DNA from 2 places in the Bacillus halotolerans genome. Region 2 is predicted to be linked to the other one. Evidence: predicted binding sites of a transcription regulator. Region 2 holds the regulator's gene; the other holds the start of a gene.
What was found. The regulator NrdR, encoded in region 2, represses ribonucleotide reductase genes. The targets are predictions, from matches to a motif close to AACACNATATATNGTGTT.

Region 1 (14,923 bases), 930 kb from region 2:
GGTTAAACCACGTTGATTTCCCCGCGTTCGTATACCCGACAAGAGCGATTTGCAGCACACCGTTTTTCTTTCTTCTTTCCCGGTAGCGGCTTCTATGGCGAATGACAGCGGATAACTGCGTGTTAATTTCATGAATGCGATTTCTAATATGGCGGCGATCGGTCTCCAGTTTTGTTTCCCCCGGTCCTCTCGCGCCGATCCCTCCGCCTTGCCGGGAAAGGTTGATCCCCTGTCCAGTCAGACGCGGGAGAGCATACTGGAGCTGAGCCAACTCGATTTGAAGCTTTCCTTCTCTTGTTCTTGCTCTTTTCGCAAAAATATCTAATATCAATTGCGTGCGGTCGATGATTTTTACTTCAATCGCAGTTGCCAAGGACTTTAGCTGGCTTGGTGACAGTTCATCATTAAAAATAAGAAGATCGGCTTCAAGCTCTTCAACGAGCGTCTTCAGCTCTTCAACCTTCCCTTTTCCTATATATGTAGCTGCGTCAGCCCGGTTTCGTTTTTGCGTGACGCTGGTCAATACTGTTCCATCTGCTGTTTTTGTCAGTGATGCAAGCTCTTCCATGGAATTTTCAAAATGCTCATCTGTGATATGCGGCAGCTGACATCCGACTAAAATGGCCTTTTCCTGTCTTGTTTCTTGTTCGTTCAAATGGATGTTCCTTTCTATTGCATATTGGGCAGTAGTATTATCATACCAAACCCTGCATGTGTATACCACAAATCGATTGCTGTGAAAACAAGAAATACATTAGAAAAAAAGACCTCTCACAGGAAGAGGTCTATATCGAGCCAGCGGTATCTTCTTTAATTGAAAGATCTTGGCTTTTAATGGTCATCAAATCGCTTTTTAAGTATTGGTCGCCCATTAGAAGTCTCATGGCTTGCGCTCTGATCGATTTTTCTATGACATTTCTGACAAAACGGCCATTGCTGAATTTAATGGGACTTGTTGTGCTTTTGACTGTCATTAAGTAATCCTTTAATTTCCATTCAGCTTCCTGACTGAGCTGGTATTCCCGCTCTGCGATCATCCGTTTCGCAATTTCCATAAGCTGATTGACGGAATAATCCGGGAAATCGATGGAGATGGGAAATCTGGATTGGAGACCGGGATTCAATGATAAAAAATGCTCCATTTCCCGTGAATATCCGGCAAGAATTAAAATGAATTCATGCTGTTTGTCTTCCATATGCTTGACAAGCGTGTCGATCGCTTCTTTCCCGAAGTCCTTTTCGCCGCCCCTTGCAAGGGAATAGGCTTCGTCTATAAACAAAATGCCGCCTAATGACTTTTTGATTAAATCCCTCGTCTTTTGGGCGGTGTGGCCAATGTATTCCCCGACCAAGTCAGCACGTTCCGCTTCGATCAGGTGGCCTTTTGACAGTACGTTCATTTCAAAGAACAGCCGGCCGATAAGCCGTGCAACTGTCGTTTTCCCAGTTCCCGGATTCCCTTTAAACATCATATGCAGCGCTTGCTTTCCCACCTTCAAGCCCTGTTCCGCACGTTTTTGATTGACAAAAATCCAAGCGTATATTTCCTTAATGTTTCGTTTCATTTCCTCCATTCCAACCAGTGTGTTCATCTCTTTTTCTATTTCCTTCAAAATGCCGTGCTTAGCTTCGTTTTTTTGCAAAGCCGCTTGATATTCCGCCTCTGCCTCAGCGTTTGTCAGCACCTGCTTTTGTCCGTTAAGAATAATGTTGATCTGTCCGTTGTTTTTATAAGTCACAGCGCGCTCCAACATTTTCACCTCTCAGTTCTCTCTATATGATATTCAAGCGTATGCCTTATGTGACAAACGCCTATCATGTGTCGAAACAAATGCTTTTTTTCGGGAACAATGGGGAATCCTGCGCTTTCCCGAGAAATACTTTATTTCTTATTGTATTCACGAACACAGGGTGGACAAACCAAGAGATTTTATTTTCAGCAAATTTGTTAGAACAATTAGCTATGAAAGTGATATTTCTTCGATGTAAACCTCAGTTAGGATATTTTCAATGCGCAGATATGCTTGTGATGAGCTGAGGAATTTGTGAATTATCAGATATACTTCCCTTTCACTTCAGTAGGTTGACATGAAAGTAAACCCCAGTCTGCATGAACGGCGTCTACTTCAACAGCTGAGCTTCTCTTACTGTTCGTCAATTGTGACAGCTTTTCTTTCGGTCCGTCGAATTTGATTTCTCCCTCCTCAATCAGGATGATTCGTTTACATAAACGTTCAACGTCATCAATTTGATGGGAGGTGAGAAGAATCGTCGTTTTATGCTCAGTATTTACATGATGAAGAAATTGCTGTATTCTTCTTTTCGCAACGATATCTAAACCAATTTTCGGCTCAGAGAAAGAGGATTTTTGGGTGATGTATAAAAGCCAGCAACTTTTTGGAACAAACCCGGGTAAACACCCGGGAAATCAACTTTCCTGAGAGAAAAGCGGTGACTAAGGATGATGTCAAATCCCCATACTTCTTCAAATACAAATGCCAATAATCAGATGAAGACCTGGAGAGAAAATAATGGCACCGAGGAAAAGAGTGAGTATAAACGTTAACCCATGCAACCAAGAGTGAGTGATATTAATAGGAAACAAAAAGAATGTCTGAATGTTATTTCCATTGAGTACGTTCTGACTGACCTCCCAAACCACAGTCAAAAAGACTGAAGCAGCATGGAGACCGTTGTGTATGTCAGCATCATTTACAGAGATACCCCTCCGCTTTCTGCTGAATTTGATTGAATAACCACCTTTATTAAACCGACTAAAAGACAAACTTTTAGCAACCTTCCTGTCGCATCCTGTTGAATTGTGCGCTTTCCCGAGAAATAATTTTTCGGGTAACAGGGGTTATTTCCTCATTTTTCTGCCGGATGATAATCGTACAAGCAGAAGCCGTCTTTTTTCATATCCTGTAATGAGGTGATGGAGAATGGTTAAAATTTTTATTGATCCAGGTCATGGCGGGTCCGATCCAGGCGCAACAGGCAATGGTCTCCAAGAAAAAACGTTAACCTTGCAAATTGCTTTAGCTTTACGCACTATATTGACGAATGAGTATGAGGGTGTTTCTGTGCTGCTGAGCCGGACAAGCGACCAATATGTCAGCTTAAGCGACCGGACAAATGCTGCAAATAACTGGGGAGCCGATTTCTTTTTATCCATTCACATTAATTCCGGGGGCGGAACAGGTTTCGAAAGCTACATTTATCCGGGAGTCGGAGCACCGACAACGACTTACCAATCGGAGATTCACTCTGAAGTCATACAAGCTGTCGACTTTTCCGATCGCGGTAAAAAAACAGCAAACTTCCACGTATTAAGGGAATCCTCAATGCCTGCCCTGCTTACGGAAAACGGTTTTATTGATACGGTTACAGATGCGAACAAGCTTAAAACGAGCAGTTTTATTCAAAGCTTGGCAAGAGGACATGCAAACGGGTTAGAGCAAGCCTTCAGCCTTCAGAAAACATCCGACTCAGGGTTATATAAGGTTCAAATCGGGGCTTTTAAGGTTAAAGCAAATGCGGACAATCTTGCAAGCAGCGCAGAGTCTAAGGGCTTTGACGCCATTGTGCTCTTAAAGGACGGATTATATAAGGTTCAGATCGGCGCTTTTTCTTCCAAAGATAATGCCGATGCCCTTGCTGCCAGAGCTGAGAATACCGGGTTTGACGCTATGGTCTTCCTAGAATCATAATACTGCTGCGGACGAGCATTCCTGATAAAAAAACCCGGTTCCTCTTCATGAGAAACCGGGTTTTTTTATTCAAGAATGTCAACCACGAATTGCGACCATGTTTCCAGACGGTTATAAATGTCTGTTTGTTTTAGTTCAGAAATTTTCATCCATTTACCCGCAATTTGATCTTTCTCTTTGACTTCCACATGTGAGCCTGGCTTTAATTGAAGCGCAGATAGAATACCGATATGCACTTTGCCGACACTGTTGTCATCATCATTTATCAAACCTAATGTGACAATGGCCTGCTTATCCTCTTCTTCGATTTGCAGTTCTTCATCAAGCTCCCGGTCTGTGTTCAGCTTTAAGACCTCGGCAAAGGAAGCGGCTCCTTCAATATGATTCATATGGCCGCCGAAGCCAAGAGAAAGCTTATTGTGAAGACGTGATTCTCCGCCGCCAGCCAGCCGCTCATAAAGGAAAACTTCATCCTCGCGTTTAATGACGACATAAGGAATCGGCTGCTTATAATGAGGATCTTCTTCTGCGTCTCCCCTTCTCATTTCAGAATAGGCCGCCTCAATTTGAGCCATAATTTCTGCTACTCGGGCATCTTCACTGTTTACGCCTTGAAAAGTCAATTTTTCTTTTTTAAATACTTCATCGCGCGGAGCGACCAAAATGATTTCGTCCATTTTTCCCATGATTACTGCATTCCTCCTATTTCCACCTTCAAGCCGAAAAGAGCAGATATTATATCTGCTCTTTTTCATCATCAAAGAAAAAGTCATCGTCTTTGATCGGCTCAACGGTCGCTTTCTTGTACCCGTTCCCCTTCATGGAGAAGAAGTCATGTGATTTTGTCTTTGTATTTAATCCGTTTAAAACGATCGGATTAATGTCTTCCTCTTCAAAGTACGGATCAAATCCAAGGTTCATCAGCGCTTTATTCGCATTATAGCGGATGAACTTCTTGACATCGTGGGAGAGTCCGACTTGATCGTATAAGTCCTCGGTATACTCAAGCTCATTCTCATAAAGCTCATTCAAAAGGTCAATGGCAAATTCGCGAAGCTCTGCTTTTGTCTCTTCTGTCTGCTTATTGTAGATTTCTTGAGCGAGAAGTCCGACATAAACACCGTGAATCGCTTCATCACGAAGGATCAGGTTGATAATTTCACCGCTTTGCATCAGTTTTCCTTGTCCGTAGAAATATAACGGATAATAGAAACCGCTATAGAATAGGAAGCTTTCTAAATACACAGATGCAACCATTGCTTTGAACAGTGAAATCTCGTCATCTTTTTTAATCGCTTTGTAGAGTCCGACGATGATTTGCGCTTTTTTCTGCAAAAATTTGTTTTGTTTGACCCATTCGAATACTTCATTAATCGTTTCAGTCGGTGCCAGTGTCATGAAAATATTAGAGTACGATTTTGCGTGAACGGCGTTCTCCATCATCGCCATAAAATTCAGCACGGCTTTCCGCTGGTGGCCGTCTACGTGTTCAGCCACGATCGGCATTCCTGTATTTCCCTGCTCTGTATCAAGAAGAGTCAATCCGGCCAGTACCTTCATATACGTGTCTTGCTCGTTTTTCCCGAGGTACTTCCAAGTGAGGAGATCGCCGTTTAAAGCAATCTCTTCCGGAAGCCAGAACTGTTTCACATTTTGGTTATAGAACATTTGGGTAAAGTCGTCTTCATGCTTTGACCAGTTTGCTGCGTCATAAATTTTCGTCACTATAAACTCTCCTTTAATCAAACAACACAAGAAAGGCAGCTGTCTTGCCCAGTATCTTTCGTTCTTGCATAGTAAATGGTTTTAATTCCTCTGTGATGTGCATACAAATCAATCCGGTTTAAATCACGAGTCGTCATTGTATCTTTTAGGAACAATGTAAAGCTGATTCCCTGATCAACGTGCTGCTGGATTGTCGCGATCATATCTACGACTTTGAACATATCCATATCATAGGCTTCTTTGTAGAAGAACCAGTTATTAGATGCAAGCCCAGGCATTGGGTAGTACGTTTTTGAGTTGCCGTATGTTCTTTCTTCAATCCGTTCCATAATCGGCATGACAGATGCCGTGCTTGACTGAACGTATGAAATCGAGCCTGTCGGCGCAATGCATAATCTGTAGCTGTGATACATGCCGTGTTCAGCCACAAATGCTTTTAATTGTTTCCAGTCCTCTGTCGTCGGGATATGCATACCTTCAAACAGATTTGCGATTTTTTCGTATTTCGGCGAGAAATCAGTTGAAACGTATTTATCGAAGTATTCACCAGTTGCATAGGTTGATCCTTCATATTGATCAAACGTCTCGCCCTTCTCTTTTGCGATCTCTGCAGAACGCTGGATAGAGTAGAAGTTCACCATCATAAAGAATGTGTTCGCAAAGTCGCGCGCTTCTGGACTTTCATACGCGATGCCGTTTTGCGCAAGGTATCCGTGAAGGTTCATAGCGCCGAGACCGATTGATTTCATCGCTTTGTTTGCCCGTCTTACAGCAGGTGCATTACGGATATCAGTCGTTTCAGATACGTGAGTTAAGGAATCAGTCGCAAGCTTAACAGTCTTTTCAATCGATTTGTGCTCCATCACGTTGAGAATGTTAAGCGATCCCAGGTTGCAGGAAATATCCAAACCGATTTCATCTTCTACATCGTAGTCAGTGTAAGAAGAAACCTGAGATGCCTGCAGCACTTCAGAGCAAAGATTAGAAAATTTCACCTTTGAAATATGGTTATTCGCATGTACTTTGTTGACATTATCCTGGAACATGATGTATGGATAGCCTGATTCAGAACGAAGCACCGCCAGTTTTTCGAGCAATTTCCGCGGGTTGATTTTCTCTTTTTTCACCCTAGGGTTGTCGACAAACTTATCGTACATTTCATTCATGTCCATTTCGTCCATGTGCTGTCCGTACTCTTTATAGATGGTATGCGGATAGAATACATAAGCCGCTTTGTCCTCACGCGCAAGCTCAACGAACTTGTCCGGAATGACTACACCGATAGAAAGTGTTTTGACGCGCACATCCTCGTCGGCAGAAATCTTTTTCGTATCGAGAAAATCATTGATATCGCGGTGGAAAATGTTTAAATACGCCGCACCAGATCCTTGTCTTTGTCCCATTTGGTCAGCATAACGGAACGCGTTATCAAGAAGCTTCATGACGCCTACAACACCTTTTGTGGCATTTTCAACATCTTTGATGGCTTCACCTTTCGCGCGAAGCTTGGACAGGTTAAGAGAAACCCCGCCGCCCAGTTTAGAAAGCTGCATGGAGATATCGATCGCTCTTGAAATATCATTTAATGAATCATTGACTTCGAGCAAGAAGCAGCTCACCAGTTCTCCGCGGCGTTTTCTGCCAGCGTTCAAGAATGTCGGTGTGCTCGGCTGATATTCCTGATTGATCATCAGGTTGACATATTCTTTTGCTTTCTCAGTGTCGCCGTTTGCGAAGAACAGCGCAACAATTGAGATCCGGTCCTCATAACGCTCGAGGATTTTTTTCTTGTCATTCGTTTTCAAAGCATAGTCATTATAGAATTTAAATGCACTCATGAAGGAAGGAAAACGAAACTTCTTAGCGTAAGCTGTCTTAAACACTTCTTTAATGTCTTCAAAAGAATAAAGGCTTAAAAATTCTTCTTCATAGTATTGATTTTCAATCAAATAATCCAGCTTCTCTTTTAAATCGTGAAAGAATACTGTGTTTTGATTGATATAATCTACAAAATAGCTATGTACAGCCTCTTTATCCTTATCAAACTGGAATTTTCCATCTTTTTGGATCATGATTTCGTTATTTAACTGGATCCATTTTGGCACTTGATTTTGTGACAACTCTTTCTACCTCCTGAGTAAACAATTCAACGTCTTTAGATGTGCCGCTGAGTTCAAATTTGTGCAAAATCGGCACCTGATATTGTCTTGAAATGGTATCGGCGCTTTTCGCAAAGTTATCGCCCCATACTTTATTGCCGCTCGCAGCGACCCCTAATAAGAGATGGGCGTATTTTTCGAGAAATGATTGTGTTGATGCCGGTACCTGGCCGAAGTTTGTCGTGTAGGTGACCAAAACAAACGGAGTGTCCAGGTGGTCAATTTCGTCCACCTTGCGTATTTGCTGAAAGTCTATTTTATTCACAAAGCGCTGAACATTCCCTGTTTTTGAATCAAATATGATTTGTACCACGTTTTATCACGACCTATCAAAAAATATGAATCTCTCAACCACTAACACTATATATAGTATACTACCCTCTGGTAAAAACACAATATATAGATTCGTTTTAATAAAAAATTCATATTTTCTCTCTGGCACCCTCATCAGGGCCCAAAAAAGAGAGCAGAACGAGAATCATCTCTCATCCTACTCGAAGTGTCGTTTTTAAGCCGATGTATATCATAACATGAAAAAAAACTGCTTAGTAGTCTAGATTTTTTTTTCTTATACTGTCACAGCATTTTTCGCTTTCGACTGTTTCTTCTATTTCTGCATCAGCGCCGATTTCTTCTAAAACTGCCTTCAACGCGCTTATAATTGAGGCTTCTCTGATTAATTCTTTTCCATTAACAATAATACTCGTTCCATATTCATAGCAGGAATCGTCTTCACAGATTTCTTCCCAGTGATTGACAATAATCTTATGCTTCATCATTTCACCCTCTGTATGTTCTGTGTCAGTATTCAGTTTAGCGATCTGCGTCTGCTTTGTAAAATTCCATGCTTGTGAATTTTATTCAAGCTCATCAGACGGAAACGCTTTTTTAAGCTTTACCTTGTTATCAGCCTCATTATACTCATAAATTTCTATATTGCCGTCATTTACGATTCCAAAATGATTATTTTCGAGCGGAAATGAACTTGGCTGGGGCGTTTCATAAGAATTTCCGCTATCTGTTTCAATCACTGTTTCATCTCTCCCGCACGCACCAAACAATAAGAACACAGCAATCCAGACAAGTGCAATTCTGATTCGTCTCAACTCCGCTTCAGATTCAGAAAACATTCGTTCACTCCTCTCACGTTCAAATTTTTTACATTATATACACTTTCCCCCTTCTTATGTTCTCATTATAAAAAAGACCACGCAAGATAAAAAACAAGAGAGGCTGCTGTGTTAGCCTTTTAGCCCCTCCCTTTCTTGCTTCTGTACATAAATGGATACTGAACCTCCGTTTACATGAAACTCTCCCCATCCATCAGAATGAATTGTAACAGGATCGGAGCGGTTCCCAGTAATGTCATACCATGCCTCGCCGGCATTTTGCTTTCCGACGTACATCCTCTTTGACCCGCCAGGACCGTCTGTGATTAATGCAGCCAATCCTGATTGGGCGGCCGATTGATCACCTTCCCTCGTCCAGCCAATCACATCCTCATGGTCAAAATAATCATGCTGGGTCCCGTATGCATAATGTTTACGCGCTTTTAAAATGGGTTCTATTTTATTTTTGAGCGACGGAATTTCCCTTGACGATGAACCCTTTGTTCCATACATATCTCCATAGAAAACCTGCGGGTAACCAGCCTCTCTTGTTAAAATGAAGGCATAAGCGAGGGGCTTAAACCATGTTTGTACAGTCGACTCCAATGATTGCCCCGGCTGTGTATCATGATTTTCCACAAATGTTACCGCTTGCATCGGATGCTTCGATACGACAGTGCCATCCAGCAAATGTCTCATATCATAGCCGCCCCCCTGTGAGGATGCAGCCTGCAAATGATAGTGAAGCGGGACATCAAAAACAGATTGCTTAAAATCAGTTTTATTCAAATAGTTTTCGAGCTCGTTCAGGTTATTTTGCCAATACTCTGCAACTGTAAACATTTCCTTTCCTGTTGATTGTCTGACTGCCTTTACCCAATCACTCAGAAAAGAAAATTTAATATGTTTAACAGCGTCGAGCCGAAAACCGTCGAGTTGAAGCTCGTTTGCATACCAGGTACCCCATCTTTTCGTTTCTGCGACAACATCCGGATGATCATAGTCAACGTCTGCATACATCAAATAATCGTAGTTGCCGTTTTCCCTTGATACTTCCCAATCCCATGCCTTTCCATCCCCTCGAAACTTATAGATGCGGTTCAGCTTTCGGGATTCGTCCCAATCCGCTCCGTCGAAATGGTACCAATGCCACTTAAAATCGCTGTACGTGCTTCCGCGGCCCGGGTAATGAAAGCCTGTCCATGCTTTTATTTGATACTCTCCTGATGTTTCCTGATTTCTATCGTTTGGATTCACTTCGACCGCGGTTACATCTTCCGTTGCATCCGCGCCTGCCTTATGATTCAAAACAACATCACCGTATACTTGAATGTTTTGCGAATGCAGGGAGCTGATCGCTGACTGAAGCTCCGGTTTTGTGCCGTATTTTGTGCGCATCGTCCCTTTTTGCTGAAATTCTCCTAAATCGTACAAATCATATGGGCCATATCCATTGTCAGATTGACTCGTTCCTTTGTATGCAGGCGGAATCCATACAGCAGTGATTCCAATTTCAGATAAATGCCCCGCATCTTCTTGCAAGCGTTTCCAATGTTGTCCGTCATTAGGCAGGTACCATTCAAAGTACTGCATCAGCGTGCCATTTACGCTTGCAGCCCAAGTTTTAGATACCGGCAGCGTGACAAACAGCAATGTTAAGAAAAACACCAGACCGCATGATATGGCACGTTTTCGTTTGTGAATCATTCTCCTCTCCCCTTTCCAGCATGATCACAAATCATTGTACAACAATAGGGGTTTTACACAAATAACCAATTTCCTATATTTTTTGTAATCTCTATAGGAATTTCTGCGACACAAAAAACCTCGGGCTGAAAGCCCGAGGTTTTTCTATTTCGTTTTATCTTTATGGTCTATTCTAATTCAAGCTGGACGTTTTTTTGCGGTGCAAAAGTCGAGATCGCATGTTTATATATAAGCTGCTGCTTACCTTCCGATTCTAGCAATACGGTAAAGTTATCAAAGCCTTTCACCTGGCCGCGCAATTGAAAGCCGTTCAGTAAAAAAACAGTGACATACGTATTTTCTTTGCGGATTTGATTCAAAAACTGATCCTGAATATTAATCGGTTTCATGTTTCGTCCTCCTTGATTCTCTATATCATACAGTTTCGATTAAAGTTGCAGTTTTCCTGCTATATGTGTGAAAATTTCCTTTTTTTTCAGCTCCATATCAACAGGCGGGGTCATATCGAACCAGTCAACCGGCATTTTGTTGCGAAACCACGTCAGCTGGCGTTTCGCATACCGTCTGGAGTTTTGTTTTAATTGCTCGACAGCCTCAGAAAGTGTCACAAATCCGTCAAAATATGCGTACAGCTCCTTGTAGCCGATCGCCTGTATCGATTGACAGTCTCTCAATTTTCGGTCGTAGAGCTGTTTCACTTCCGGAAGAAGTCCGGCTTCCATCATCAGATCGACTCGCTGATTAATCCTGTCGTAAAGCGTGTCTCTGTCCATTGTAAGCCCGATTAATACAGCATTGTACAGCAGCTCCCGCTTTTGCTCTTTTAAATGCTGCGACATCGTTTTACCAGATGTATGTAAAATCTCCAGTGCGCGAATCACTCTTCTTGTATTATTCGGATGAATCGCTTTTGCTGCCTCCGGATCAGCCGCAGCCAGCTTAGCATGAAGGAATTCAGCCCCCTCCTGCGACGCAGCCTTCTGCATTTCTTCCCGAAACGCCGGATCGTTCGCCTCGTCCGTAAAGGTATAATCGTAAAGGACGGATTGAATGTAAAGCCCCGTACCGCCTACAATCATCGGAAGCTTTCCTTTTTTTGCGATTTCGCTGATTTTATTTCTGACCAAGCCTTGATAATCCGCGGTGGAAAAAGAATCTGCCGGGTCTAGAATGTCAATCAGATGATGCGGCACACCTTCTGTCTCCTGTTCAGAGATTTTAGCTGTCCCGATGTCCATTCCTTTATAAACCTGCATGGAATCCCCGCTGATAATTTCCGCGTTCAAAGCCTTAGCAAGCTGAATGCTTAAATTGGTTTTCCCCACTGCCGTTGGTCCGACTAATATGACAACGGGCTGTTTGTTATTTTTCACTATGTATCACTCTCTTTTACAAATCTCCCCCTATTATAGCACTCATCATATATAACCACCTATCCATTTTGCCCTTTTTTTGCAGCAGTAAACATTTCTTCTACCAGCCAAGAGGCTCATTTCCGACAATTTCCCGTGTCTTGCCTTTCAAATGATGGCGATGCGTTTTTCTGCTGTTATTTCGGGGATCGTACACTACGCCTCCGTAACGGATCTGAATCGGCTCGTTATAAGCGAGATAAGTGTTTTCTTCAATTTTGTGATAATGTGTGCCGTCAGCCCTGGGAATGGCAGGGCCCGAGATCCCGTAATAGCGGTGGAAATGACCATTTTCAAACGAAGTAATCCCAGTGAAGTAGTGTGTATGGCGATCCGTATTCGTTCCGTTTGCCGGCTGAGTAAAACCTTCAATGATATGATAATGCCCCTGTTCACTGGTTGTTTTAGCACGATAAGCATGTACGTGAGGCGGCGCCATGGCCCAGTCAGACTGATACAGGCCCAATCAATTCACTCTCCTTCTTTTTCAGCTGAACGCCCAATCAAATTTGGGTAGGCTGAATACACTGCATCATCTACACTTTATTATTGGAGGAAAGAAAAAATGAACGAAGTGGAATATTTCATTGACGAAAATGATGCAAGAATCTTTGGCAGACCAGGGTTCGGCTACGGGTTTGGACGGCCAGGTTTTGGATTTGGAAGACCTGGGTTTGGCTATGGCTATGGCTTTGGACGGCCGTTTGGATTTTACGGAGGACCTTTTTTTGGCGGGCTGGTAGGCGGACTTGTAGGAAGTGCTTTATTTAACCCTTATTTTTATGGCGGGTATCCTTATCCCCCGTACCCGTATTACTACTAAACCCGGCAGACCCCTTATAAAAGGGGTCTTTTTTATCCCCCGAATCTGAGTTGAAATGAATCTCTTGACTCATACATAGGTTTGCACTAATATTTTTCTAGCTGATGATCTTTTCATTAACTTACATTTATCATATTTTGAGTGAGGAGGATTACGATGATGATCGGTTATTTATTCCTCACAATTGCCATATGCTCAGAATCAATCGGAGCGGCCATGCTGAAAGTGTCTGATGGCTTCAAAAAGTGGAAGCCGAGCGCATTGGTCGTGATTGGTTATTCCCTTGCCTTTTATATGCTGTCGCTTACCTTAAACCGCATCCCTCTAAGCCTTTCATATGCGACATGGAGCGGCGTGGGTACGGTGCTGACGGCCGTGATCGGTGCGAAATTTTTCAAGGAAAAACTGAATGTAAAAGGACTTATTGGGATTGCTCTATTAATTTCAGGTGTTGTGCTGCTTAATTGGCAGTAAGGGAGTGTTGTATATGAGAGGATTTCTTTATTTGGCTCTTGCCATATTATCTGAGGTATTTGGGAGCACAATGCTCAAACTCTCCGAAGGCTTTACGCAATTCTGGCCTATTATCGGAGTGGCTGCCGGATTTCTGTCCGCCTTCACGTTTTTAAGCTTTTCTTTAAGAACCATAGACTTATCAAGCGCTTACGCCACTTGGTCCGGTATCGGGACGGCGCTTACAGCTGTAGTCGGTTTTTTGCTTTTTGGCGAAACCATCAGCTTGAAGGGTATATTTGGGCTAACACTCGTTATTGCAGGCGTTGTGCTGTTAAATCAGTCAAAAGCCCCTAATAAAGAAAAAAAGCAGACGGCCTGTCAGTGACCGTCTGCTTTTTTATGATTGCTCCGATATTTTTACAGAAGCTTCTAGCTGCAGTTCGACGTTTCCTTGAATGGCTCGTGAGATCATGCAGGAAGACTCCGCTTTTTCACAAAGCTTGTGGGCTAACGCAACGTCTTCTTCTGAGGCATCGTGTCTGAGGACTACTGCGGGGCGGTGAATGATTTTTTTGTATGTAAAGATCCCTCTTGTCACATCGACTATGCCTTCTGATTCCATCTGCAGATCTTCTTTTTCCAGTCCGCTTCTTTCCATCATAGCAGCAAGCGTAATAATATAACAGGTTGCCGCTGCCCCGAGAAGCATTTCATCCGGGTTGGTCCCCTCCCCCGGTCCGTCCATTTCTTTAGGAATAGAAATAGACGTGATGAGATTCCCGCTTTCGATTGTGCCGACATCATTGCGTTTTCCCGGCCAATTCGCTTTTAAATAAAAATGATGATCTGCCATTTGATTGCCTCCTTCAATGGATTCCATTTCAGTCTACTGATCTTCCTTGATTTTGTCCTCTGATTTGCTTATTAGGAATATTCTTTTTCAAGTACATGTTTTATCGCCCGGACATAAGAGTAGAATTCACTGGTTTTCGTGTATTTCCTATCTTTATAGTAAAAATCATCAAAAAAGGCTTCTCTCTGTTCACGGCTGATTTCCAGCTGGATACTCAGCCCGGTTTCCCCCTGGTTATTAATGTTATCTGCACTTAATCCTGCAAGGCCGCTTTGAGAGGACGCTAATTCAGCGGAAAACCCTCTTTTTTCAAGAGCTCTGACAATCATTTTCGCCCGCTTACGGTCTGTTCCTCCGACAAGTGTATTTTTCTTTTCTCCTTTATATCCGTGAAAAGCGACAACGTACTGGTGCTCCTTGATCTTCTCTTCAGCCAATGGCTCATCAAAGTTGGTGCTTGTAATGTGCAGCGTTTGATTACCATGTGACTTTAAGCCCTCAAACAGGTAAGTCGAGTAGTCATCGTTGAAATAACGCACAAGCTCACTTACTCCGCCTTCAATTCTTCCGCCGTGCGGAGACATGATTAAAACTTTGCTCCCTTTTTTCTCTTGATAAGAAATATCATAATCAGCAGGGTTCTCATTCTCTGCCAGACTGCTGAAATTTGAATATGTATCCGGCTGGTTGGATGGTTCAGGTTCTAATGAGTAATGAACATATCTTATGAATAAGACTATGGCTAAGACTAATATGACATTTAGTAAAAATCTTCTCATGTTAAACTCCTTTCACAAGAATGGCAAGGTTCATTATATGAGGTATAGTCAATAGGTTTTATCTTACCATTGTATACACCATATCATCAGTGAAAAAGTTCCCGGTTTCAAAAAATCAATTGAATGTCACATTTATCAGCGGTTATATTCAAATATCAGTGAAAAAAGATTGAGAGGAAAAACGAAAAAG
Region 2 (14,923 bases):
GTGACCATGCTTCCATTTGAATGCCTTGCTTCTTGCAATAAGCCATCAGCTCTTTTTGCGTGAGGCGCGGGTGGAATTCCACTTGGTTGATCATAGGCTTCATTTCAGCATCCTTCAGCAGATCCTTCAGGTGGTGGATTTGGAAATTGCTCACTCCGATCGCTTTGACACGGCCTTCTTTATACAGTGTTTCAAGTGCTCTCCAAGCTTCTTTATATTTGCCTTCCACAGGCCAGTGAATGAGGTATAGATCTAAATATTCCAAACCGAGTTTTGACAGGCTTGTTTCAAATGCCGCCAATGTTTCCTCATACCCTAAATCCGCATTCCACACTTTTGATGTGACAAATAGATCCTCTCTGGAGATGCCGGCTTCTTCAATTCCTTGCCGCAAGCCTTCCCCAACTCCCGCTTCATTTCCGTAGATTGCGGCAGTATCAATACTGCGGTAACCTTGAACAATGGCGGTTTTCACCGCATTGACGAGTTCTGATCCTTCTTCCACTTGGAATACACCGAGGCCGAACCGCGGCATTTTCACCCCGTTATGAAGTGTTGCTGCTGCTTGTAAATGTGTTGTCATGTTTGTTTCCTCCTTATTGAAATGTTAGGCTGCCTGCCGATCCTGTTTTTCCAGAAGGCGGCTCCAGCCTGTTAAGATGACGGCTCCTGCTACCATTAAAGCTCCAATCCACGCGGTATGAATCAGCCCGATGGAATCGGTAATCACGCCTCCCAAAAAAGATCCTAGGGCAATTCCTGCGTTAAATGCTGCAATATTAATCGCGGATGCTACGTCTACTGCGCTCGGTACAAAACGTTCAGCCAGCATGACGACATATACTTGCAGGCCGGGCACATTCATAAAGGCCAGCAAGCCCATAAAGAGAATCGTAATGAGGCCAGCAATTTTATAAGGAGCCGTAAATGTTAGCGTAAACAGGACGAGCGCCTGTACGATAAACATATAAAACAGCGCGGCGATCGGATTTCGATTGGACAGTTTCCCGCCAATCATATTGCCGATGGCAATGGCAATTCCGTATACGAGCAGGATAATGGCTACAGTGCCGGCCTTAAAGCCCGTCACTTCCTGAAGCAGGGGAGACAGGTAAGTGAACACAACAAATGTTCCTCCGTATCCTAAAGCTGTTATGACAAATAAAAGCAGTAAACGGCCGTTTGTCACAAGCTTCAATTGATCCCGCATCGTTGTTTTCGTCCCTTTTCGTAAATTGGAAGGGACAAGAATGCCATTTGCAATGACAGCGATAATGCCGACGGCGATAATAACCATAAAGGCAAACCGCCAGCCGAGCTGTTGGCCGATAAACGTGCCGAAAGGAACTCCGGTTACTGTTGCGACGGTGAGTCCTGTAAACATAATGGAAATCGCACTCGCCCTTTTATTTTCAGGGACAAGATCAGCTGCGATCGTCGAGCCGATCGACATAAACACACCGTGTGAAAAAGCGGATATCACACGTGCTGTTAAAAGAATCCCGATGCTTGAGGCCGACGCGGCCATCGTATTCCCGGCGATAAAAATGATCATGATCCAAAGCAATAGCGTCTTTCGTGACATGCTTGAGGTTAATGACGTTAAAATAGGCGCGCCGAACGTAACACCCAGTGCGTATAGCGAAACGGTCAATCCTGCTGTTGTTACAGGAATGTGTAAATCATCAGATATTAACGGCAAAAGGCCGACGCTGATAAATTCAGTTGTCCCTATCGCGAATGCACTAATGGCGAGAGCCAGAAGTGCAGGAATGCTGCTTTTATTGGCTGAAGTCATTCAAGTTCCTCCTTTTCTGTTATGTGTTGTATGATTGAAATTCTGCCGAACAAGCTATATAAATAAAAGAGCAGATTCAATTCAGCCGGCAAATGTGATTATGAAAGATATCATCAAAAAAGAAAAGTACGTACTTTTAAGTGCTATAGTCACTTTTTGGTGCCTGTAAGGAGAGTGAACCGCATGGAGAAGAAAAAATATAACATTTCAGTTGAAGCGACTCTTGAAGTAATAGGCGGGAAATGGAAATGCGTGATTTTATGCCACCTGACACACGGAAAAAAACGAACAAGTGAGTTAAAGCGTTTAATGCCGAATATCACTCAAAAAATGCTGACCCAGCAGCTGCGTGAGCTGGAAGCTGACGGTGTCATTAACCGTATCGTGTACAATCAGGTTCCTCCTAAAGTGGAATACGAACTGAGTGAATACGGCCGCAGCTTAGAAGGCATTTTAGATATGCTCTGCGATTGGGGAGCAAATCATATCAACAAGGTATACGGCGATACTTTCTCTGTATTAGAAGAAAGTGTGCTCAATGATAAATTGAAACAGGAATCATAAGAAAATAAAGCAGGCAGTGCGCAGCGCTGGCTGCTTTTTTGATTCTTTATCCTCATATTGTGTGCAAGAAAACGTATGATACATCATAAATTAGCGTTATAATCGTTGATTTTTATCAATATGTACTGGCGAATTCTTTTTAATGTGTTATACTAATTTCAGATGACAACAATTTAGAATGACATAATTGATGAGGGGTGACCAACGTGAAGGTAAAAGTAGCGATAAACGGGTTTGGAAGAATCGGAAGAATGGTCTTTAGAAAAGCAATGTTAGACGATCAAATTCAAGTAGTGGCTATTAACGCCAGCTATTCGGCTGAAACGCTGGCTCATTTAATAAAGTATGACACAAATCACAGACGGTACGACAAAGAGGTTGAGGCTGGAGAAGACAGTCTGATTGTGAATGGAAAAAAAGTACTCTTGTTAAACAGCCGTGATCCGCAACAGCTGCCTTGGCGGGAATATGATATTGACATTGTCGTTGAAGCAACAGGGAAGTTTAATTCAAAAGAAAAAGCGATGGGACATATTGAAGCGGGCGCGAAAAAAGTCATTCTGACCGCTCCGGGGAAAAATGAAGACGTTACCATTGTGATGGGTGTTAATGAAGACCAATTTGATGCTGAACGCCACGTCATTATTTCAAACGCGTCATGCACGACAAATTGCCTTGCACCGGTTGTGAAAGTGCTTGATGATGAATTTGGCATTGAGAGCGGTCTAATGACGACAGTGCACGCTTATACGAACGATCAAAAAAATATTGATAATCCGCACAAAGATTTGCGCCGCGCCCGGGCATGCGGTGAATCCATCATTCCGACGACAACAGGAGCGGCAAAGGCGCTTTCGCTTGTTCTGCCTCACCTGAAAGGAAAACTTCACGGTCTCGCATTGCGTGTCCCTGTACCGAACGTCTCATTAGTTGATCTTGTTGTCGACTTGAAAACGGATGTAACGGCAGAAGAGGTAAACGAAGCATTCAAACAGGCTGCCAAAACGTCAATGTACGGAGTGCTTGATTATTCGGATGAACCGCTCGTGTCGACAGATTATAATACGAATCCGCATTCGGCGGTTATTGACGGGCTTACGACAATGGTGATGGAAGACAGGAAAGTAAAGGTTCTCGCATGGTATGACAATGAATGGGGCTACTCATGCAGAGTAGTTGATCTCATCCGCCATGTGGCGGCACGAATGAAACATCCATCTGCTGTATAGAATAAGGTCATGGACACAATTTAAGAAAAAACCCTTAACAGCATATTTCTGAAAAAACGCTTCTTGCAAATTAGACTTAAACACAGTATACTATTTTTCGTGAACTTCTTGCTTGAGACTGTTTCGGGATTACTTAAAGGGTTAGGACCTCTCCGGACTAACTTTCCCCCGTGGTAAATAGCCGACCCAGTTGTTGGAACTTCACTTTTTAATTCTTGTTAAGGGGGGTCCATGACTATGGAAACAATGGGGCGTCACGTTATCTCCGAGCTATGGGGATGCGATTTTGATAAGCTGAATGACATGGATTTTATTGAAAAAACGTTTGTAAATGCTGCTTTAAAATCAGGAGCTGAGGTGCGCGAGGTTGCATTTCACAAATTTGCACCGCAGGGCGTAAGCGGAGTCGTTATTATTTCTGAATCACATTTAACGATTCACAGTTTTCCTGAGCACGGATATGCAAGCATTGATGTTTATACTTGTGGAGACTTAGATCCTAATGTCGCTGCTGACTACATTGCAGAGGCATTACATGCTGATACAAGAGAAAACATTGAAATACCAAGAGGAATGGGCCCTGTGCAGATTAAACAGGCGCAAGCGAAAGTACTATAAAGTAAACACGAACACAAAGGGAGCTGGAGCTAGAAAGCCGTTACGCGCTTTTTAGCTTATGCTCCTTTTATTTTTATGAACAAACAGGGGCGGCTAGCTTTTTCTTTTTCCGTTTTTTTTGTAAAATAAGAAAGAGATATGTCATAAACCGCCTGATGCTGTTAGACACAGCCTAAACAACGGCTCTCCCGACAGATGCCTGTCACAACACTTATAGCCGGAGGCTGCCGAATATACATTGCAGGGAACGAAATAGTTGGGAGCTGATTTTATTGAAATGTCCTTCATGCCAGCATAACGGAACGCGAGTCCTCGATTCACGGCCTGTGGATGACGGAAAATCCATTCGCAGAAGACGGGAATGCGAAGCCTGCCATTACCGCTTTACTACCTTTGAGAAAGTGGAGGAAACCCCGCTCATCGTTGTAAAAAAAGAAGGCGTGCGAGAGGAATTCAGCAGGGAAAAAATGCTGCGCGGCCTTATTAAAGCATGTGAAAAAAGGCCTGTTTCACTCAAAACGCTGGAAGATATGTGTTTTGACATTGAAAAAGAACTGCGCAATCAAGGCTGTTCCGAAGTGAAAAGCGAGTTCGTCGGAGAAATGGTCATGGATCGCCTGGCTAAGGTTGATGAAGTCGCATACGTGCGGTTCGCGTCCGTCTATAGGCAGTTTAAAGATATTAATGTCTTTATCGATGAATTAAAAGATTTAATAAAGAAAGAGCGTTAAAGAGCTAAAAGGATTCTTCTAGCTCTTTTCTCATGTGCAAAATTGGCATTTGATAGATATTCGAAACGGTGTAAAATGAGAGGTAGAAACATAATCGGAAGGTTTGAGAATGTATGGCTGACTACTGGAAAGATGTACTGCCTGTAGACCCTTATGTGGTGAAAAGCAAATCAATGCTGCAGGATATTGACAGACAAATTATTACACAACTGTACCAGCCCTTAATCGGCCCTGTTGCATTCTCTCTTTATATGACATTGTGGGGAGAACTTGAACAAAACCGTCTGTGGGGCGGAGAATCCACACATAGACAGCTGATGGGAATGACCCAGTCCAATTTGAAAACGATCCATCAGGAACAGGGGAAGCTCGAGGGCATCGGATTGCTAAAAGTATATATGAAAGAATCCGAGCGGCAGGAGCGCCTCTTTATATATGAACTGCTGCCGCCGCTGCGGCCGAATGAATTTTTCGAAGACGGCATGCTGAACGTTTTCCTGTATAACAGAGTCGGAAAAACAAAATATCAGCAGTTAAAACAATTTTTTACGCATCCGGCGATTTCAGAAGACGCCAAAGAAATTACAAGGCCGTTTAATCATGCGTTTGAATCACTGCAGCCGAGTGAATGGAAGCTCACATCCGATATGGAGGAAACGGTGAGACTTGCGACGGGAAGGGAGTATACAACTGTCGGACAGGCTCCGTCCTATACCGTTACAGAGGATGTGTTCGATTTTGATTTGTTTTTAGCGGGGCTTTCGGAGACGATGATTCCAAGAAAAGCAATGACACAGCAGGTGCGGGAAACGATTAAAAAGCTTTCTTATTTGTACGGCATTGATCCTTTGCAGATGCAAAATGTCGTCATGAGCGCGATCGATGAGCATGAAGTGATTACCACCGAAGCTTTAAGAAAAGCAGCAAGCGACTGGTACCAAATCGAGAGGAACGGACAGCTGCCGGACTTAGTGGAGAAAACACAGCCGGTACATCTGCGTGAAGGCGGAAAAGCGGCAGAAGAGGATTCGCTGGATAGTGAGCTGATCGCATTGCTGGAGGTCATCTCACCGAAAAAGCTTCTTCAGGATATCGCGGACGGAACCGAACCGTCAAAAGCAGATCTAAAAATTATAGAAGAAATTATGTTTGAACAGAAGCTGGAGCCAGGCGTCACAAATGTATTGATTTATTACGTCATGCTGAAAACCGACATGAAGCTGTCGAAAAATTATATACAAAAAATTGCCTCCCATTGGGCGCGCAAAAAAGTCAAAACGGTCAGAGAAGCGATGAAGCTTGCCATAGAAGAAAACCGCCAGTATCTCGAATGGGCTGAAGGGAAAACGAGCCAATCTTCTAAACGAAATCAAAAAGTGATTCGCGAAGAAAAACTTCCTGACTGGATGAAAGAAAAGAAAACGGCTTCCGATTCTGAAACCGGACAGCAAATGCTGCATGAACAGGACTTGGAAGAACAGAAGAAAAAGATGATGGAAGAAATGAAAAAACTGAAAAAATACTCTGCCTATTAAGAGCAGAGATGCGGGGTGAAGTAATACATGGAACCAATCAGCCGTTCCCTGCAGGGCGTAACCGGCAGACCGGATTTCCAAAAGCGTCTTGAACAAATGAAGGAAAAAGTGATGAAGGATCAAGACGTTCAGGCATTTTTAAAGGAAAATGAAGACGTCATCGATCAAAAAATGATTGAAAGAAGCTTAAATAAGCTTTATGAATATATTGGACAGAGCAAGCACTGCTCTTATTGTTCAGAAGACGAAAACAGCAATAATCTGTTGGAGGGCTACCATCCGAAGCTTGTGATGACCGGCCGCTCTATTGATATCGAGTATTACGAATGTCCGGTCAAACGAAAGCTCGATCAGCAGAAAAAACAGAAGTCTCTCATGAAAAGCATGTATATTCAGCAGGATCTTCTCGGAGCGACGTTCCAGCAGGTTGATATTAATGATCCGAGCAGACTTGCAATGTTCCAGCATGTCACGGATTTTCTGAAAAGCTATAATGAGACGGGAAAAGGGAAAGGATTATATTTGTACGGCAAGTTCGGTGTAGGAAAAACCTTTATGCTAGCCGCTATTGCCAATGAGCTGGCGGAAAAAGAGTATTCCTCCATGATCGTCTATGTGCCCGAATTTGTCAGAGAGCTGAAAAATTCGCTTCAAGATCATTCGTTGGAAGAAAAGCTGAACATGGTAAAAACCACGCCTGTATTGATGCTCGACGACATCGGAGCAGAATCGATGACGAGCTGGGTCAGGGATGAAGTTATCGGAACAGTGCTTCAGCACAGAATGTCCCAGCAGCTGCCGACTTTCTTCTCTTCTAATTTCTCGCCTGATGAGCTGAAACATCATTTTACGTATTCGCAAAGGGGAGAAAAGGAAGAAGTGAAAGCGGCAAGATTAATGGAGCGGATTTTATATCTGGCTGCTCCTATCCGTCTTGACGGAGAAAACCGCCGCCATTAATAACCGCTGCGGTTCAAAGGGGAAGGAACTGAGGGTATGAAACTTAAAACGGCTGTTAAATGGCTGGCAGTGCTTGCGGGAGCAGGCTTGATTTTTTGGGCAAATAAAAGGTATTTAAATCTATCTCCGAAAGAAATCCGGATATGGGTTTTATCATTTGGCATCTTTGCGCCGCTTATCTTTATCGGGATATCGATCGTCAGACCGCTTGTATTATTTCCGGTATCAGTTATTTCTATTGCGGGCGGTCTGGCCTTTGGCCCGATTCTCGGCACGCTTTACACACTATTCGGGTCGATGTGCGCTTCGGCTGTCTCATTTTTTGCAGCCGGTCTGTTGGCGGCAAAAACCAACAGCCATCACGAAAGGCTGGAAAATATCCAGAAACAGATGGAAGAAAACGGTTTTTTCTATATCTTTCTTCTGCGGATTCTTCCGATTAATTTTGACTTCGTCAGCTATGCGGCAGGGCTTTCTAATGTCAAGCCGCTCCCATATTTTACGGCGACGGCTGCGGGAATCATCCCTGGGACCGTTGCGCTGAACGTGCTGGGAGCAAGCTTTTTCACGGGCAATTTGCCCGCCTTCTTTCTCGTCCTCGGATTTTATATCATTTTTATGACGCTGCCATTTATCTTCAGAAAGAAAATGCAAAGCTTGTTTCAAGAATCAAATTAAGATTTGCCGGTGACCTTTACGTCTATTTTAAAAACATCCCCCATATACTTGTAACAGATGCCGTAAGGGGGGACAAACATGCTTGAAATAATCTTTGAAGATGACCATGATACAGCCGCTTTTTTACATCTCATTCAGCATTCGGACGATCGGAAAAACATCATTGTCCGTGAAGGCATACGAAAAATCGGGATTGAAAAAGCTGAGCCGGCTTTCTCTATTCAGGGTTTTATGGAGCCGATTCTGGTCAAGTTTTTTTTAGATTGCAAAGAAGACGAGCATATGCTGTCGTTGATTGAAGAGACGTATTGTTTCACGGACCAGGATGAGCAGCAGCAAATCCTTCAGCTCGCACACAGTATTATAGAAGGAGAAGCTGATGTTCTTCCGTTTGAACCGATGAAGCCGCCGCGCAAGCAGTGTATTTTAGATGAGCTCCAAACGATTTGTTTAGAGGACGGGGTATTTTCAATTCGTTCCTTTCAAACCTTTCGCCTCGGACAGTACTACGAACAGCTTAGAGAAACTGTGGAAGCGGCAATAGACGAATATAAGATGGAGCAGGAGTACCAAAACTTTATTCAGACACTCAGAGATTATGTAATGGCTAAACCGCCGCGAATTAAAAAGGTGCACATTGTCCATGATGGTTCATTTACACTGTGGGAGATGCGCTATGTGCCGGAACGGGAAAAAATGAAATACATAGACAGGCGATTTGTCCGGGATCATCCCATGTACATTGACTCCCATTTGCTTGCGCCGCTGATCTCCATCGCGCCTGATGAGGTGATTCTCTATACAGACCAGCCCGAGCATATGATGGTAAGGACGATTCAAAACGTATTTCAAGAGCGTGTGCAAATGCTTCCGCTTCACGCGTTTTCAAACGCTGAAACACCGGTCAAGCACTCAGAGGGATAAGTGCCGGCAGCCTGTAAACTTAAGGCTGCCGCTTGAAAAAAAGGAAATACAATCGTGTTGATTTTTTGGAACGAACAATTTATAATACATAGGAGATTAAGATTGACACACGTACTGATAAGGACATGAAGGAATGATACCGGCTTAAAGAGAGGGAAGTCACGGCTGCAAGCTTCCCAGCTAAGGACCATTCGCTTTACCGCCTTTGAACCTCAGCTGTGAACCCCCTTTATAAGGAACAGTAATAGCTGACGGGAACTCCCGTTACAGAGTTTAGAGCCGCAGATGCCGGTGTATTGGCTTGCGGAAAAAAGGGTGGAACCACGATTCCGTTTATTCAACCTCGTCCCTTTCATAGGGGGCGGGGTTTTTATATGCAAAAAAAGGAGTGACAATGATGTCAGATATGGTAAAAATCACATTTCCTGATGGAGCAGTCAAGGAGTTTGCGAAAGGAACAACAACAGAAGATATCGCGGCATCCATCAGTCCGGGATTAAAAAAGAAATCATTAGCCGGAAAACTGAACGGAAAAGAAATCGATTTGAAAACGCCGATCAACGAAGACGGCACTGTGGAAATCATTACTGAAGGATCAGAAGAGGGTCTTGAGATTATGCGCCACAGTACGGCTCACTTGCTAGCACAAGCGATTAAACGCATTTACAAAGACGTGAAATTCGGTGTCGGTCCGGTTATCGAAAACGGTTTTTACTATGATGTAGAAATGGAAGAAGCGATTACGCCGGAGGATCTGCCGAAAATCGAGAAAGAAATGAAAAAAATCGTCAATGCGAACCTTCCGATCGTTCGAAAAGAAGTCAGCCGTGAAGAAGCGAAAGCCCGCTTTGCGGAAATCGGCGATGACCTGAAGCTTGAACTGCTGGATGCGATTCCTGAGGGAGAAACCGTATCGATTTACGAGCAGGGCGAATTCTTTGACCTGTGCCGCGGCGTACACGTTCCATCAACAGGAAAAATTAAAGAGTTTAAGCTGTTAAGCCTTGCAGGTGCATATTGGCGCGGTGACAGCAATAATCAAATGCTTCAGCGTGTATACGGAACAGCTTTCTTCAAAAAAGCTGATCTTGACGAGCATCTTCGCATGCTTGAAGAAGCAAAAGAGCGTGACCACAGAAAACTTGGCAAAGAATTAAAGCTGTTTGCGAATTCTCAAAAAGTCGGACAAGGTCTGCCGCTTTGGCTGCCAAAAGGCGCGACAATCCGCCGCACGATCGAGCGCTATATTGTCGATAAAGAAATCAGCCTCGGCTATGAACACGTCTATACACCAGTGCTTGGAAGCAAAGAGCTGTATGAAACATCAGGACACTGGGATCATTATCAAGAAGGCATGTTCCCTCCGATGGAAATGGATAATGAAACACTTGTGCTCCGTCCGATGAACTGCCCGCACCATATGATGATTTATAAAAACGATATTCACAGCTACCGTGAGCTTCCGATTCGTATCGCTGAACTCGGCACAATGCACCGCTACGAAATGTCAGGTGCGCTTTCAGGTCTTCAGCGGGTGCGCGGCATGACACTGAATGATGCCCACATCTTTGTCCGCCCGGATCAGATTAAGGATGAGTTTATCCGGACAGTTCGTTTGATTCAGGACGTATATGAAGATTTCGGCTTGCACGATTACACATTCCGTCTGTCTTATCGTGATCCGGAAGACACAGAGAAATACTTTGATGACGATGAAATGTGGAACAAAGCGCAATCTATGCTGAAAGCGGCAATGGACGAAATTGGCCATGACTATTACGAAGCAGAAGGCGAAGCTGCATTCTACGGCCCTAAACTTGATGTTCAGGTGAAAACAGCGATCGGCAAGGAAGAAACATTGTCTACTGTTCAGCTGGACTTCTTGCTGCCTGAACGCTTCGATCTGACATATATCGGTGAAGACGGCAAGCAGCATCGTCCGGTTGTTATTCACAGAGGTGTGGTATCAACAATGGAACGCTTTGTTGCATTCCTAATCGAAGAGCATAAAGGCGCACTTCCAACATGGCTTGCACCGGTTCAGTTCCAAGTCATCCCGGTTTCTCCGGCTGTGCATTTGGATTATGCGAAGCAAGTACAAGAGCGCCTGCAGCGTGAAGGCCTGCGTGTAGAAGTCGACAGCCGTGATGAAAAAATCGGCTACAAAATCCGCGAAGCGCAAATGCAAAAAATTCCGTACATGCTTGTGGTCGGTGACCAAGAAGCAGAAAACGGTGCGGTAAACGTCCGTAAATACGGAGAGCAGAAGTCTGAAACCATTTCACTTGATGATTTTGTGAAAAAGGCTGTAGCTGAAGCGAAGAAATAATACAAAAAAGCATGATCTCATGTAAGAGATCATGCTTTTTTATTTATGTTCTAAAATAGGAAACAAATCATGAAGGCTGCTGATGATGTGATCAGGCGTCACTTCTGTTTCATTTTTCTTATCCGTCCGGTTGATCCATACGGTTTTGATACCGGCTCTGGAAGCGCCTAAAATGTCTGTATTCAGGTTATCGCCGACCATGATGGCATCCTCTTTCTGGATCTTCATCAGCTGCAGGCAATGCTCGAAAATAGAAGCATCAGGTTTCCCTTTGCCAAAAGCGCCTGAGATGACAATTTCATTGAAATAAGGGGCGAGCTCAGGCACGCCGGCGAGCTTCTCCTTTTGCAGACTCGGATCGCCGTTAGTCAAAAGCAACAACTCGTACTTTCCTTTTAATTGATCAAGCACATCAAATGTTTCATCGTAAACAAACGGGCGTTTTCGGCGTTCCGCTGCAAAAAACTCTCCCAAATATTCACCATATGCCTGATCGTCGACACCAAGCGCTTTCAGGCCGTTTGTCCATGCGTTTCGTCTGTACTCCGGCACAATCTTATTCAGCTTCTGAAACCCTTCACTGATCGGCTCGGAGAAATTCGACCACAGCCCTTCAAATGGGTTAATGCCGATCATCACCGTATAAGGGTATGTCTCGTAAGACATGTACAATTCTCTCGCCGCTTCCCGAACAGCTGCTTCGAATTCCTCAGGGTCAAGACCATATTTTTTCTCGGCCTGTAAACATGTTTCTGCAAATGTTGTTCTGACGCTTTTCTCATCCCAAAGTAGTGTATCGTCTAAATCAAAAAATACGGCTTTCATGATCTTCTCCTCTGCTTCAGATTCAATTCTTTCTGCCAAAAGGCTCATGTTTATTCTACAATAGATAAAAGTCTTGTGAAATATGTTTTCAGACGATTTTAAAAAAACAGTCAGCCATGAAACGGTTTGCCGAAAAAATGATAAAATGAAATGGGAAAGAACAGGTGACACAGATGATTCAATTAATGATCATGATGCTGGAAAGGGTAGGGATTATCGTTATATTGGGATTTATTCTGGCCCACACTAAACTTTTCAGACAGGCACTTCAAAATCCGGAGGGCTACAAAGGAAAAGCTGTATTGATTTCTATTTTTTCTCTTTTCAGCATCATCAGCAATTATACCGGCATCGAAATTCAAAAACATATGATTGTGAATAATGATTGGGTGTTTACAATAGATCCGTCGGGCTCTATTGCAAATACCCGTATTTTGGGCGTGGAAATAGGCGGGCTTTTGGGCGGGCCGTTTGTAGGAGCGGGAATCGGTTTATTAGCAGGCCTTCACCGTTTTTCGCTCGGCGGCAGCACGGCTTTAAGCTGTGCGGTCTCATCCGTTTTAGCAGGGTTTCTTGCGGGGTGGATCGGCAGGTATTTTACGAAGCGCTATCGAATGCCGACACCGCGTATCGCAGCCCTCGTCGGGATCGGTATGGAGACCTTGCAAATGGTCATTATTTTGCTGATGGCAAAGCCGTTCAATGATGCTTGGGAGCTTGTCAGCATGATCGGGATTCCGATGATCCTCATTAACGGAACAGGCAGCTTTATTTTCCTGTCGATTATTCAAGCCATTATTCGCAAGGAAGAACAGGCAAGGGCGCTTGAAACGCACAGGGTGCTGACCATTGCCGATCAGACGCTTCCTTTTTTCCGTCAAGGGTTAAATGAAAGCTCTTGTAAAAGTGTAGCGGCCATCATCCATAAGATGACCGGAACGGATGCGGTATCTCTGACGGACAATGAGAAAATACTTGCGCATGTCGGCGCGGGAATGGACCATCATATCCCATCTAAAAGCCTGATCACAGGCCTGTCTAAAAAGGTAATTAAAACAGGGCGTATCATGAAGGCTACTTCACAGGAAGAGATTGAATGCACCCATTCGGAATGCCCTTTGCATGCGGCGATTGTACTGCCTTTGACATCAAACGGCAACACAATCGGAACGTTAAAAATGTATTTTAAAAGCCCGGCCGGCCTCAGTCAGGTAGAGGAGGAGCTTGCCGAGGGGCTGGCCATGCTGTTTTCGACACAGCTTGAGCTCGGTGAAGCCGAGCTGCAAAGCAAGCTTCTGAAGGATGCGGAAATCAAAGCGCTTCAAGCACAGGTTAACCCGCATTTTTTATTTAATGCCATCAATACGATTTCTGCTTTATGCCGGACAGATGTTGAAAAAACCCGTAAGCTTTTGCTGCAGCTTAGCGTGTACTTTCGTTCTAATCTCCAGGGAGCAAGACAGCTGCTGATCCCGCTTTCAAAGGAGCTGAACCATCTTCAAGCCTATCTGTCATTAGAACAGGCGCGTTTTCCCGGGAAATATAAGATTGAGCTTGATATTGACAGCAGGCTGGAACAAATTGAGATTCCTCCGTTTGTCTTGCAGGTGCTTGTTGAAAACGCATTACGGCACGCATTTCCAAAAAAACAAGACATGTGCAAGGTAACGGTTTGTGTCTTATCTGACGAGTCATCCGTCTATATGAAGGTCACGGACAATGGGCGCGGAATTCCGCCGGACGTCTTGCCGGAATTGGGGAATAAACCGCTGCCTTCTAAGGAAGGAACAGGGACTGCGCTTTATAATCTGAATCAGCGGCTGATCGGTTTATTCGGGCAGCAGGCTGCATTACATATCAAGAGTGAGGTACATAAAGGGACAGAGGTTTCCTTTCAAGTACCTATGCAACAAATGAAAGAGGGAGAAGAACATGCTCAGGGTGTTAATAGTTGATGATGAGATTCTGGCAAGAGATGAACTGGCCTATTTGCTTAAAAGGACAAATGAGGAATTGGAAATCAATGAAGCGGAAAATATTGAATCAGCGTTTGACCAAATGATGGATGAAAAGCCTGATTTGCTGTTTTTAGACGTTGACTTATCCGGTGAGAATGGCTTTGATATCGCAAAACGATTGAAGAATATGAAGCATCCACCGGCGGTTGTGTTCGCGACGGCCTATGACCAGTATGCACTTAAAGCTTTTGAAGTGGACGCTCTCGATTACTTAACCAAACCTTTCGATGAAGAAAGGGTTCGGCAAACAATGAAAAAGTATAAAAAGGTAAAGCGGGAGATTGCTGAACCAGAACAGACCAGCCATGCCAGCCAGCATAAATTAGCCTTATCTGTCGGTGAATCGATTGTGATTGTGGATACGAAGGATATAATCTTTGCGGGAACCGAAGGTGGCCATGTCAATGTAAAAACCTTTGATGCTTCTTATTCTGTCAATGATACGCTCGTTGTCATTGAAAAAAAGCTTCCGGAACCTGATTTTCTCCGCGTCCATCGAAGCTTTGTCGTTAATACTGAGTACATCAAAGAGATACAGCCTTGGTTTAATTCCACCTATAACCTGATAATGAAAGACGGATCGAAAATACCGGTCAGCCGGACATATGCCAAGGAATTAAAAAAGCTGCTCCATATTTGACGGGCGGCTTTTTGTATTTCATCCTTTTTATGCTGCAACTCACCTTAAATATTCGGCAAGTTATCATGTAAGCG

Region 1: the regulator NrdR is predicted to act here: its motif matches at 7,951-7,968, upstream of nrdI (class Ib ribonucleoside-diphosphate reductase assembly flavoprotein NrdI).

What each region holds. Positions count from the first base shown of each region.
Region 1 covers NZ_CP029364.1:100,632-115,554, forward strand. Annotated here, with positions in the region: gene hflX (GTPase HflX) at 1-655, opposite strand, end outside; gene spoVK (stage V sporulation protein K) at 786-1,754, opposite strand; gene DIC78_RS00600 (N-acetylmuramoyl-L-alanine amidase) at 2,943-3,710, shown strand; gene DIC78_RS00605 (hypothetical protein) at 3,776-4,396, opposite strand; gene nrdF (class 1b ribonucleoside-diphosphate reductase subunit beta) at 4,446-5,435, opposite strand; gene nrdE (class 1b ribonucleoside-diphosphate reductase subunit alpha) at 5,453-7,555, opposite strand; gene nrdI (class Ib ribonucleoside-diphosphate reductase assembly flavoprotein NrdI) at 7,515-7,907, opposite strand; gene DIC78_RS00625 (hypothetical protein) at 8,140-8,370, opposite strand; gene DIC78_RS00630 (YmzC family protein) at 8,452-8,724, opposite strand; gene amyS (alpha-amylase) at 8,836-10,410, opposite strand; gene hfq (RNA chaperone Hfq) at 10,578-10,799, opposite strand; gene miaA (tRNA (adenosine(37)-N6)-dimethylallyltransferase MiaA) at 10,839-11,783, opposite strand; gene DIC78_RS00650 (YmaF family protein) at 11,884-12,261, opposite strand; gene DIC78_RS00655 (hypothetical protein) at 12,388-12,645, shown strand; gene ebrA (multidrug efflux SMR transporter subunit EbrA) at 12,802-13,119, shown strand; gene erbB (SMR family multidrug efflux transporter EbrB) at 13,133-13,486, shown strand; gene DIC78_RS00670 (OsmC family protein) at 13,499-13,954, opposite strand; gene DIC78_RS00675 (poly-gamma-glutamate hydrolase family protein) at 14,026-14,733, opposite strand.
Region 2 covers NZ_CP029364.1:3,323,801-3,338,723, forward strand. Annotated here, with positions in the region: gene DIC78_RS17055 (aldo/keto reductase) at 1-583, opposite strand, end outside; gene DIC78_RS17060 (MFS transporter) at 608-1,798, opposite strand; gene DIC78_RS17065 (winged helix-turn-helix transcriptional regulator) at 1,982-2,362, shown strand; gene DIC78_RS17070 (glyceraldehyde-3-phosphate dehydrogenase) at 2,569-3,591, shown strand; gene speD (adenosylmethionine decarboxylase) at 3,829-4,209, shown strand; gene nrdR (transcriptional regulator NrdR) at 4,482-4,940, shown strand; gene dnaB (replicative helicase loading/DNA remodeling protein DnaB) at 5,054-6,475, shown strand; gene dnaI (primosomal protein DnaI) at 6,503-7,435, shown strand; gene DIC78_RS17095 (TVP38/TMEM64 family protein) at 7,472-8,113, shown strand; gene ytxC (putative sporulation protein YtxC) at 8,192-9,037, shown strand; gene thrS (threonine--tRNA ligase) at 9,435-11,366, shown strand; gene DIC78_RS17110 (HAD family hydrolase) at 11,406-12,191, opposite strand; gene lytS (two-component system sensor histidine kinase LytS) at 12,365-14,146, shown strand; gene DIC78_RS17120 (LytR/AlgR family response regulator transcription factor) at 14,124-14,849, shown strand.